2 regions of the Shewanella sp. SM68 genome follow, and region 1 is predicted to be linked to the other one. Evidence: predicted binding sites of a transcription regulator. Region 1 holds the regulator's gene; the other holds the start of a gene.

Region 1 (4,863 bases):
TGTAATCGCCTGTGGCTTGTATCGTCGAGCGACAAATGTTTTGCCATGTGTGAATGGCAAGTTTTTTAAACTAGACATGAAGTGAAACTAACGATGAAGTGCTTAGTGTGAAGTGAAACTAACAGGCTTCGTCAAACTTAGCGTCGATTAAGGCACAAATGGCATCGAGAGCCGGCTCTGCATCTGGGCCTTCGGCGATAAGCTTAATGGTTTTACCCATGCCAGTTTCAAGCATCAGCAAGCCAAGCACACTGGCGGCCGATGCTTGTTTATCGCCTTGGATTAAGGTGATGGTCGCATCAAACTCGGAAGCCAGTACCACCAACTTAGTGGCGGCACGGGCATGTAAACCGAGCTTATTACAGATAGTTATCTGACGTTCAAGCTTTGGCATTGTTGAGCTCTCGATGACGGGCATACACTTTATGTTTACCGTTACTAAAGCGTTTTGCCAATTGCTCTGCGACGTAAACCGATCTGTGCTGTCCACCTGTGCAGCCAATGGCTACCGTTAAATAACTGCGATTGTTACGCTCGAGGTGTGGCAGCCAAGTCTCCAGTAAATTTTCGATTTGCCAGATGAACTTATTGACCAGTGGTTGGCGATTTAAGAACTCAGCTACGGGTTCATCTAAGCCAGTCAATGGCCGCAGCGCCAACTCCCAGTGGGGATTGGGCAGGAAGCGCACATCGAACATAAAGTCGGCTTCGGTGGGCATTCCGTGCTTAAAGCCAAAGGACTCGAAGTTGATCACGAGTTCTTTATCGACACTACCAAGGAGAATTTGTCTGACTTGGTCACTTAAATCATAGATATTCAAATTCGACGTATCTATGTAGTGATCGACCAGTTTTGACATAGGCTCGAGCAGTTTTCCCTCCAGCTTTATCGCTTCTTGCAAAGAGACTCGGCTCTTCGACAAAGGATGCAAACGGCGGGTTTCGCTGTAACGCTTAAGCAGAATTTTATCGCTGGAGTTAAGGAAGAAGCTCGTTAACTCAGTATCTGGAGGTAGGCTAGCGAGTTGTTTCACTAAGACCTTATCCTGCTCAGGCATGTTACGCACGTCGACACTGATGGCGACGAGATCGTTACTGCCTTTGAGTTGCTCAAGCAAACTGCCAATCAATGGCAAGGGAAGGTTATCGACACAATAATAGCCGAGATCTTCGAGTACCCTAAGGGCGACAGATTTGCCTGAGCCTGAGCGGCCCGACACTATGACCAGTTTCATCCAGTGATTACCTGATAGAGTTCCGTTTCATCATGCGTCTTGCGTAATTGCTTTAATATTTGCTTGTCGCTCAGCTTTTCGGCCATGCAAGACAAGGTACTTAAGTGCTGCTGACATTGGTCTGCAGGCACCAGTAGTGCAAATAAAATATCAACAGGTTGCTTATCGATAGCATCAAATGCTATCGGCTCTTCACACTTAATTAGTATGGCAATGGGCTGATCTATATCGGCTAGTCGACCATGTGGAATGGCGATGCCGTTACCTATACCTGTGCTCCCCATCTTTTCGCGCGCCACTAGGCTTTCGAATATCTCTTGAGATGAGAGGGTCGGGTACTGGGCAGCGACTAAGTCGCTGATGAGTTCCAGTACCTTTTTCTTGCTGCCCGGAGTGGCGCAGGTAGTGCACTCCGGCCGCAGTATGGTACAAAGTTCCATTATTAGTGTTTTGTTAACTTCTCTTTGTGTTTAATAACCTGACGGTCAAGCTTGTCAATCAGGGCGTCTATAGCGGCATACATGTCAGCATGCTCTGAAGTAGCAAAAACTTCACCACCTATGAGGTTTATTCTCGCTTCAGCAATCTGTTGCATTTTCTCAACATTGAGCACAACGTGCACATTATTGATCTGTTCGAAATGGCGTTCAAGTTTTGAAAACTTTTCTTCTACATATGCACGTAACGATTCGGTAATTTCGACATGGTGTCCACTTAGGTTTATTTGCATAGAAACGTCCTCCGATATCCACTGTAGGTTATAAACTTTTACGCTGATTAGAAGGTGGAATAAGCATAGCCTCTCGGTACTTCGCAATGGTTCTGCGGGCTACGTTGATCCCTTGTTCTGCCAGAAGTTGTGCCATCTTACTATCGCTTAATGGTTTTTTCTGGTTTTCCGCTGCAACCAGTTTCTTTATAAAGGCTCTGATTGCTGTGGATGAGCACTCACCACCATCGTCAGTACCGACGTGGCTAGAGAAGAAGTATTTTAGTTCAAAAAGTCCCTTAGGGGTATGCATGTATTTTTGAGTTGTGACCCGTGAGATGGTGGACTCATGCATTTCTACCGCTTCGGCAATATCGTTAAGCACCATAGGCTTCATGGCTTCTTCACCATACTCAAAGAAACCTTGCTGATATTGCACTATGCAATTAGCAACTTTAAGCAAAGTATCGTTACGGCTTTCTAAGCTCTTAATAAACCATTTAGCCTCTTGCAGATGGCCGCGAATAAATTGGCTATCGGCTTGGTTTTTGGTACTGCGTGCCATAGAAGCATAATGTTGATTTACATTGATTTTTGGCATGCAGTCAGGATTAAGCTCAACGACCCAGCGGCCATTTTTCTTCGACACAGACACATCTGGGATAACGTATTCGTCATTATTGGGCGTGATCAACAAACCTGGGCGAGGATTGAGGGTTTGGATAAGTGCTATACCATCCCTTAATTCATCTTCTTTTAATTTAGTCTTACGCATCAATAACCTAAAATCACGGGCGGCGATCAGATCTAAATGATCTTTGATCAGCATACGGGCGTTTTCTAGGTTGGGAGTATCAGCGGCGAAATGCGACAGTTGGATCAGCAGGCATTCACTTAAATCGCGGGCGGCAACGCCTATGGGATCAAAATGCTGAATACGCTTGAGTACGGCTTCGACTTCGTCAAGCTCAACTTCAGGATTGCCCATGGCTTCGAGAATTTCTTCAGTGCTTTGGGTGAGATAGCCCTGATCGTCGATGGCATCAATAATGGCGGTGGCAATGGCTAAATCGGTTTCAGAAAACGGCGTGAGGTTTTTTTGCCATTCTAAGTGTTCGTACAAACCTTCACTGGTCTCGCCTTGGAAGGGCATATCGTCTTCACGACTGCCGCCGGGGCCTGAGTTTGGGGAGGCGGTAAACACTTCATCCCATGTGGTGTCCATGGGGAGCTCATCGGGTATGGATTCTTTGGTTAGCGACTCTGCCGTGTCTATGGTGGAGCTGTCTTTTTCTGGTGGCAGAGTGCTAGATTCACTGAAATCCGTATCGGATAGCGTTTGGTTTACAGGGGTTTTAGTGGCGTCGAATTGATCCTCTTCCAGCTCGAGAAGGGGATTAGAATCTAATGCTTGCTGGATCTCTTGCTGCAGTTCTAATGACGACAGTTGCAACAGACGTATGGCCTGTTGTAATTGTGGCGTCATGGTTAACTGTTGACCCAGTTTGAGCTGGAGTGACGCTTTCATGTTACCGCTGATCCCTACGTTATTATTGTTGGATAAGGTCGCTTAATATTATCTTGAGTGAAGCCTAATGGCGGTATAAATTGTCTCCATAGGCTTCGCTCGATTAACTATAGCCTGAATTGTTCACCTAAGTACACAGCCCTAACTTGCTGATTGTCTAAGATCTCTGCTGGAGTTCCTTCGGCAATCAGGTTTCCGTGACTCACAATATAAGCATGTTCACATACATCTAATGTCTCGCGGACATTATGGTCTGTGATCAGTACGCCAAGGCCGCGACTTTTGAGTTGTTCGATAATCTTCTTGATGTCGATAACCGAAATAGGATCGACGCCGGCAAACGGTTCATCGAGCAAAATGAACTTAGGATTAGCGGCTAAAGCCCGCGCAATTTCGACGCGACGACGTTCGCCACCCGACAATGACATGCCTTGGCTGTCACGGATGTGGGTGATATGAAACTCTTCGAGCAGATGTTCTAGTTCTTCTTCTCGTTCTTCGTTTTTAAGTTCTTTACGAGTTTGCAGTACGGCCATGATGTTGTCATGAACAGTTAGCTTACGAAAGATACTGGCTTCCTGCGGTAAGTAACCTATGCCTTTGCGGGCACGCAGATGCATAGGATCTGCGGTTAAATCATCATCGTCGATAAAGATATGTCCCTTATCGCTCTTCACTAGCCCGACAACCATGTAAAAGGTCGTGGTTTTACCTGCACCGTTTGGACCGAGTAGGCCAACGACTTGACCGGTTTTTACCGTCAGACTGACGTCTTTAACCACTTGGCGACTCTTGTAACTTTTCGCCAGATTTTGTGCTCTTAAGGTGATTTGGGTCATTTAGAGTCCTGCTTTTTCACAGGTTTATCCGCTGGAGCATCTGATTTAGCATCATCTTGATAGTTTTCTGGCTGAATAATAGTGATCACGCGATCGTCACCACTGCCAGTACTCTCGGCCATCAATTTCTGTTGAATCATGTTATAGCGGATTAAATTGCCTGTAACTTGGCTACCCGCTTGATCTAATGACGCCATACCTTTCAGTGTTAAGGTGCGGCTTGCCATATCGTAACGAATTTCTTTCGCGCTTGCCGATGCTGGGCGGCCATCGTCTAATATTTGGCTATACGTAGCAGGGTTGCCTGTGGCGACCAAAGTTTTGCTATTTTCACCTTCAGCGGAAAATGCACGCAGTTCATTTGCTTGGATTTTTATTGAGCCTTGGGTAACTTCCACCGGACCAAAGAAGATGATCTGGTTGTTTTTGATATCCGCAGTTTGGCTCACAGCTTTAATTTTGACTTCTTGCTTTAAGTCGCCGACTTTCGCGAAAGCACTCATGCTCATAATTAGCATTAGGCTGGCAAGTAATACGTTATTTTGCTTCATA
Region 2 (4,863 bases), on a different contig from region 1:
AAAAATATAGAGACTACTTACGAGAGCCCTATAAAAAATGGGCATCGTCATTTGATTAAGGTAACGCGGAATCGTCCATTTATTGCCTGCCAATCGGATGTACGAACAATGGGCTTACGCGCAAGTATTCGTCTTCATTGCCCATTGGATAAGATGCACACTATCTTGTCATTGCTGATGACGCAGTTACCTGATTCTGAAATCCGTGTATTTAAAAATGAGCGCGTGTTAGATGGCGTACCATTTGCGTCATTTGAGTCAGGCGAACCAGCCCAACTGGTAGATTTTGCCCCTGACAATCCCCAGCCTAGTTGAATAAAGCGTGGACACTTAACAATAATGGCGCGGTAGTTAACTTCCGACTATATAGGTGGTTTTATGCCGCACCCTCGTTTAATTTAGATCGGTTTTTAACCATCTATCTCTATTGTTGCTGTTGCCGCGGTGTCTGGCGTGCCTTCTCTGAATGATAAAAGAGTGGTTGGCGATGATGCCTATTTAGAGAACAACGCGATGATTGAATCAGAATCAAAGTTGTATATACCTTCAAAATACAAAAAGCCCCGATAGCGTTGCTATCGAGGCTTTTATATTTTCTGTATCAATTACATAAAGCGAGCCGGTTGTATAGCGATAGCCATTACAGGCTGTAGTACATTTCAAACTCAAGTGGGTGAGTTGTACGTGCTACGCGCTCAGCTTCTGCTGTTTTCAGTACGATATAAGATTGGATGAAATCTTCACTGAACACGCCGCCTTTTGTCAGGAACTCATGGTCAGCTTGCAGATTTTCAAGGGCGTTTTCTAATGACGTTGCCACTTGTGGGATTTCAGCTGCTTCTTCTGGAGGCAGATCGTACAGATCTTTGTCCATCGCTTCACCTGGGTGGATCTTGTTTTGGATACCGTCAAGACCCGCCATCAGCAGCGCTGCGAAACCTAAGTATGGGTTTGCATGTGGATCTGGGAAACGTGCTTCGATACGACGGCCTTTAGGGCTTGGTACCACTGGAATACGGATTGATGCAGAGCGGTTACGGGCAGAGTAGGCCAACATAACAGGTGCTTCAAAGTGTGGCACTAAACGCTTGTAAGAGTTAGTGCTTGGGTTAGTGAAAGCGTTCAGCGCGCGAGCGTGCTTGATGATACCACCAATGTAGTACAGCGCCGTTTCACTTAAACCTGCGTATTTGTCGCCAGCGAACAAGTTAACACCGTCTTTCGCCAGAGATTGGTGAACGTGCATGCCGCTACCGTTGTCACCAACGATGGGTTTAGGCATGAAAGTCGCAGTCTTACCGTAAGCGTGTGCCATGTTGTGCACTACGTACTTCAGAATTTGGATTTCATCCGCTTTCTTAGTCAAGGTGTTGAAGCGAGTGGCGATTTCGTTTTGACCTGCAGTCGCCACTTCGTGGTGATGCGCTTCAACCACTTGGCCCATTTCTTCGAGCACTAAACACATAGCGCTACGTAGGTCTTGTGATGAGTCAACCGGTGCAACTGGGAAGTAACCACCTTTAACAAATGGACGGTGACCTGTGTTGCCGCCTTCGTAGCTAGTGCCTGAGTTCCAAGCCGCTTCTTTAGCGTCGATCTTAACGAAACAACCTGACATGTCAGTACCGAAACGGACATCGTCAAATAGGAAGAATTCTGGTTCTGGTCCAATCAATACAGTATCAGCGATACCAGTAGAGATCAGGTAAGCTTCTGCTTTTTTAGCAATTGAGCGTGGGTCACGGTCGTAACCTGTCATGGTACCGGGTTCAAGAATGTCACAACGGATCAGCGCTGTAGTTTCTTCGGTGAAAGGATCCAGTACGAATGTTGTTGGATCTGGCATCAGTACCATGTCTGATTCGTTAATGCCTTTCCAACCTGCGATAGAAGAACCGTCAAACATTTTGCCGTCTTCGAAGAAATCAGCATCTACCTGATGAGAAGGAATAGATACGTGCTGCTCTTTACCTTTAGTGTCGGTAAAACGTAAATCAACGAACTTAACTTCTAATTCTTCAAGTTGCTTTAAAACTGATTCAACTGACATTCTCAAGCCTCCGGTAGGGTAAAGGGATGCCCCTTCTATAATCTTTTAACTCAAGTGATTTATCTTGAGCCAAACTTACGAGCTATAAAGCGATATCCATGCCAATAATTTAACTTACTGATTAACATGATTTAAAATCTTTGTTGCACTTAATTGGATTCGCGTGTGCACCATAATAGTGCTTTTGTCTGTGGCATTTTGGTGCATTACTCCATTTTGGTGCGCACTGAATTGATTCATGCAAACCTTAAGCTGGGATGCACAGCGATAACATGCACCGCTTATATGGCACTGAGATGGCAATAACGCTTTGGCTTTCACAGTCTCAGTAAGTACTGCCTCTGTGAAGCTCACACATACTTTCAGCTCCGATCGGGACTATTTACCACCGCATAATTGTCATAAAACCACGCTAGTCTGTCCAACTATGCCACGCATTATCAATCCAATAGTGGTTTATTATCATATTATTAGGAAAGAGTTCGTTCTAATGTGCGAAATGTCTTTGCTGTTCACAGACCAAGTGAAATCAGTGATGCGTAAAAAGGTATCCCGTGACAATGAAGTGAGTCTTAATGTCATCGGGTGTAAACGCCAACATGAACGTTAGATTAAGTGTGCCGCAGAATTTATTGCAGTGTGTTCACGTGGTAATTTCTCTGTATCTAAGTCGATTTTGCTGATGCTTAAATCGACATTAGCAGTGCTAACATTGAATACGAAAAATAGCAAATTCAGCTGCTTAACTCGGATTTTTCCTACGAATATGGCAATTAAACAGAGCGTTAACTCTGGCTACAGAGGATTTCACTCAGTGGATGATTGACGGAAATTACCCAAGGATTGGCAGATTGTTTTATAAGTGTTCAAAAATAATCCTGTGCGCCAAGGCAGCTCTGGAGTAGAATGGCACGCTTTTTATTGTGGTAGATCGAGCTAGATCACCATAACGAATTACTGAAATATCCCTATTTTTGTTTGATGGTAAGAGGTTTATCCGTGCTAGAGAATTTACGTAACATCGCCATTATTGCACACGTTGACCATGGCAAAACGACCCTGGTAGACAAGTTGCTGTCACAGTCAGGCACCCTTGCAACCCGAGGAGAAGCCACTGAGCGGGTGATGGACTCCAACGATCTTGAAAAGGAACGTGGGATCACGATTCTGGCAAAGAATACTGCCATCAAGTGGAACGACTACCGTATTAACATCGTTGATACCCCAGGCCACGCCGATTTCGGTGGTGAGGTTGAGCGTGTTCTGTCTATGGTTGACTCAGTATTATTGCTGGTTGATGCCGTTGACGGTCCAATGCCACAAACTCGCTTCGTAACGAAGAAAGCGTTTGCTCAAGGCCTAAAGCCAATCGTTGTTATCAACAAAATTGACCGTCCAGGTGCACGCCCAGATTGGGTTATTGACCAAGTATTCGACCTGTTCGATAACTTAGGTGCAACTGACGAGCAGCTAGATTTCCCAATCGTTTACGCTTCTGCGTTAAACGGTTTTGCAACTTTAGATCCGGATGTAGCGAGCGATGATATGACGCCGCTGTTCCAAACTATCGTTGAAAAAGTATCTTTCCCAGATGCTGACGCCGAAGGCGCGTTCCAGATGCAAATTTCGCAAATCGACTACAACTCATACGTGGGTGTTATCGGTATCGGCCGCATCAAGCGTGGTAGCGTTAAAACGAACCAACAAGTGACTATTATTGGCGCTGATGGCAAAACTCGTAACGGTAAAATGGGACAAGTATTAGGTTACATGGGTCTAGACCGTACTGAAGTTGAAATTGCTAACGCTGGCGACATCGTTGCTATCACTGGTTTAGGCGAGCTGAAAATTTCTGACACTATCTGTGCCGTTGGTGCAGTAGAAGCTATGCCACCTTTGACTGTTGATGAACCTACTCTGACCATGACTTTCCAGGTTAATACTTCACCTTTTGCAGGTAAAGAAGGTAAGTATGTGACTTCACGTAACATTCTGGAGCGTCTGCAAACAGAATTAGTCCACAACGTGGCACTGCGTGTTGAAGAAACAGAAAGTCCAGATCGCTTCCGTGTATCTGGCCGTGGTGAATTGCATTTATCAATCTTGATTGAAAACATGCGTCGTGAAGGTTACGAGTTAGCCGTATCACGTCCAGAAGTTATTCTGAAAACTATCGACGGTGAACTGTGTGAACCATTTGAAACGTTGACTGTTGACGTTGAAGAAGAAGATCAAGGCACAGTAATCGAGAAATTAGGTACCCGTAAAGCTGAAATGAAAGACATGCAGCTTGATGGTAAAGGTCGTGTACGTATCGACTTCATCATCCCAAGCCGTGGTTTAATCGGTTTCCAAACTGAGTTTATGACAGCGACTTCTGGTACTGGTCTAATTTATCACTCATTCGACCATTATGGTCCGCACAAAGGTGGCGATATCGGTCAACGCGCTAACGGCGTATTGATCTCTAACGCAACGGGTAAGGCATTGACCTTCGCACTGTTCGGTCTGCAAGATCGTGGTCGTCTCTTTATCGGCCATGCCGCTGAAGTATACGAAGGCCAAGTGGTTGGTATTCACGCTCGCTCAAACGATCTGACAGTTAACTGTTTGAAAGGTAAGCAGCTGACCAACATGCGTGCTTCTGGTACTGACGAAGCCCAAGTGTTGACTACGCCAATCACAATGACACTTGAGCAAGCGCTTGAGTTCATCGATGATGATGAATTAGTTGAAGTAACGCCTAAGAACATTCGTGTTCGTAAGAGACACTTGACTGAAAACGATCGTAAGCGCTTTAACCGCGGTTAATG

What was found. Region 1 encodes sigma-54, which starts transcription at its own class of promoters, with help from an activator protein. Its sites were predicted from a motif close to GTTGGCACGNNNNTNGNNT; they were not measured.
Region 2: a site for sigma-54 is predicted at 2,138-2,156, ahead of glnA (glutamate--ammonia ligase). Genes of this name have one in related genera too.

What each region holds. Positions count from the first base shown of each region.
Region 1 covers NZ_JAKKRU010000005.1:255,421-260,283, forward strand. The annotation lists gene L5M40_RS10870 (HPr family phosphocarrier protein) at 119-394, opposite strand; gene rapZ (RNase adapter RapZ) at 381-1,235, opposite strand; gene ptsN (PTS IIA-like nitrogen regulatory protein PtsN) at 1,232-1,675, opposite strand; gene hpf (ribosome hibernation promoting factor) at 1,678-1,965, opposite strand; gene L5M40_RS10890 (RNA polymerase factor sigma-54) at 1,994-3,472, opposite strand; gene lptB (LPS export ABC transporter ATP-binding protein) at 3,580-4,311, opposite strand; gene lptA (lipopolysaccharide transport periplasmic protein LptA) at 4,308-4,862, opposite strand; gene lptC (LPS export ABC transporter periplasmic protein LptC) at 4,849-4,863, opposite strand, start outside.
Region 2 covers NZ_JAKKRU010000011.1:109,775-114,637, reverse strand. The annotation lists gene L5M40_RS17345 (hypothetical protein) at 1-315, shown strand, start outside; gene glnA (glutamate--ammonia ligase) at 641-2,050, opposite strand; gene typA (translational GTPase TypA) at 3,050-4,861, shown strand.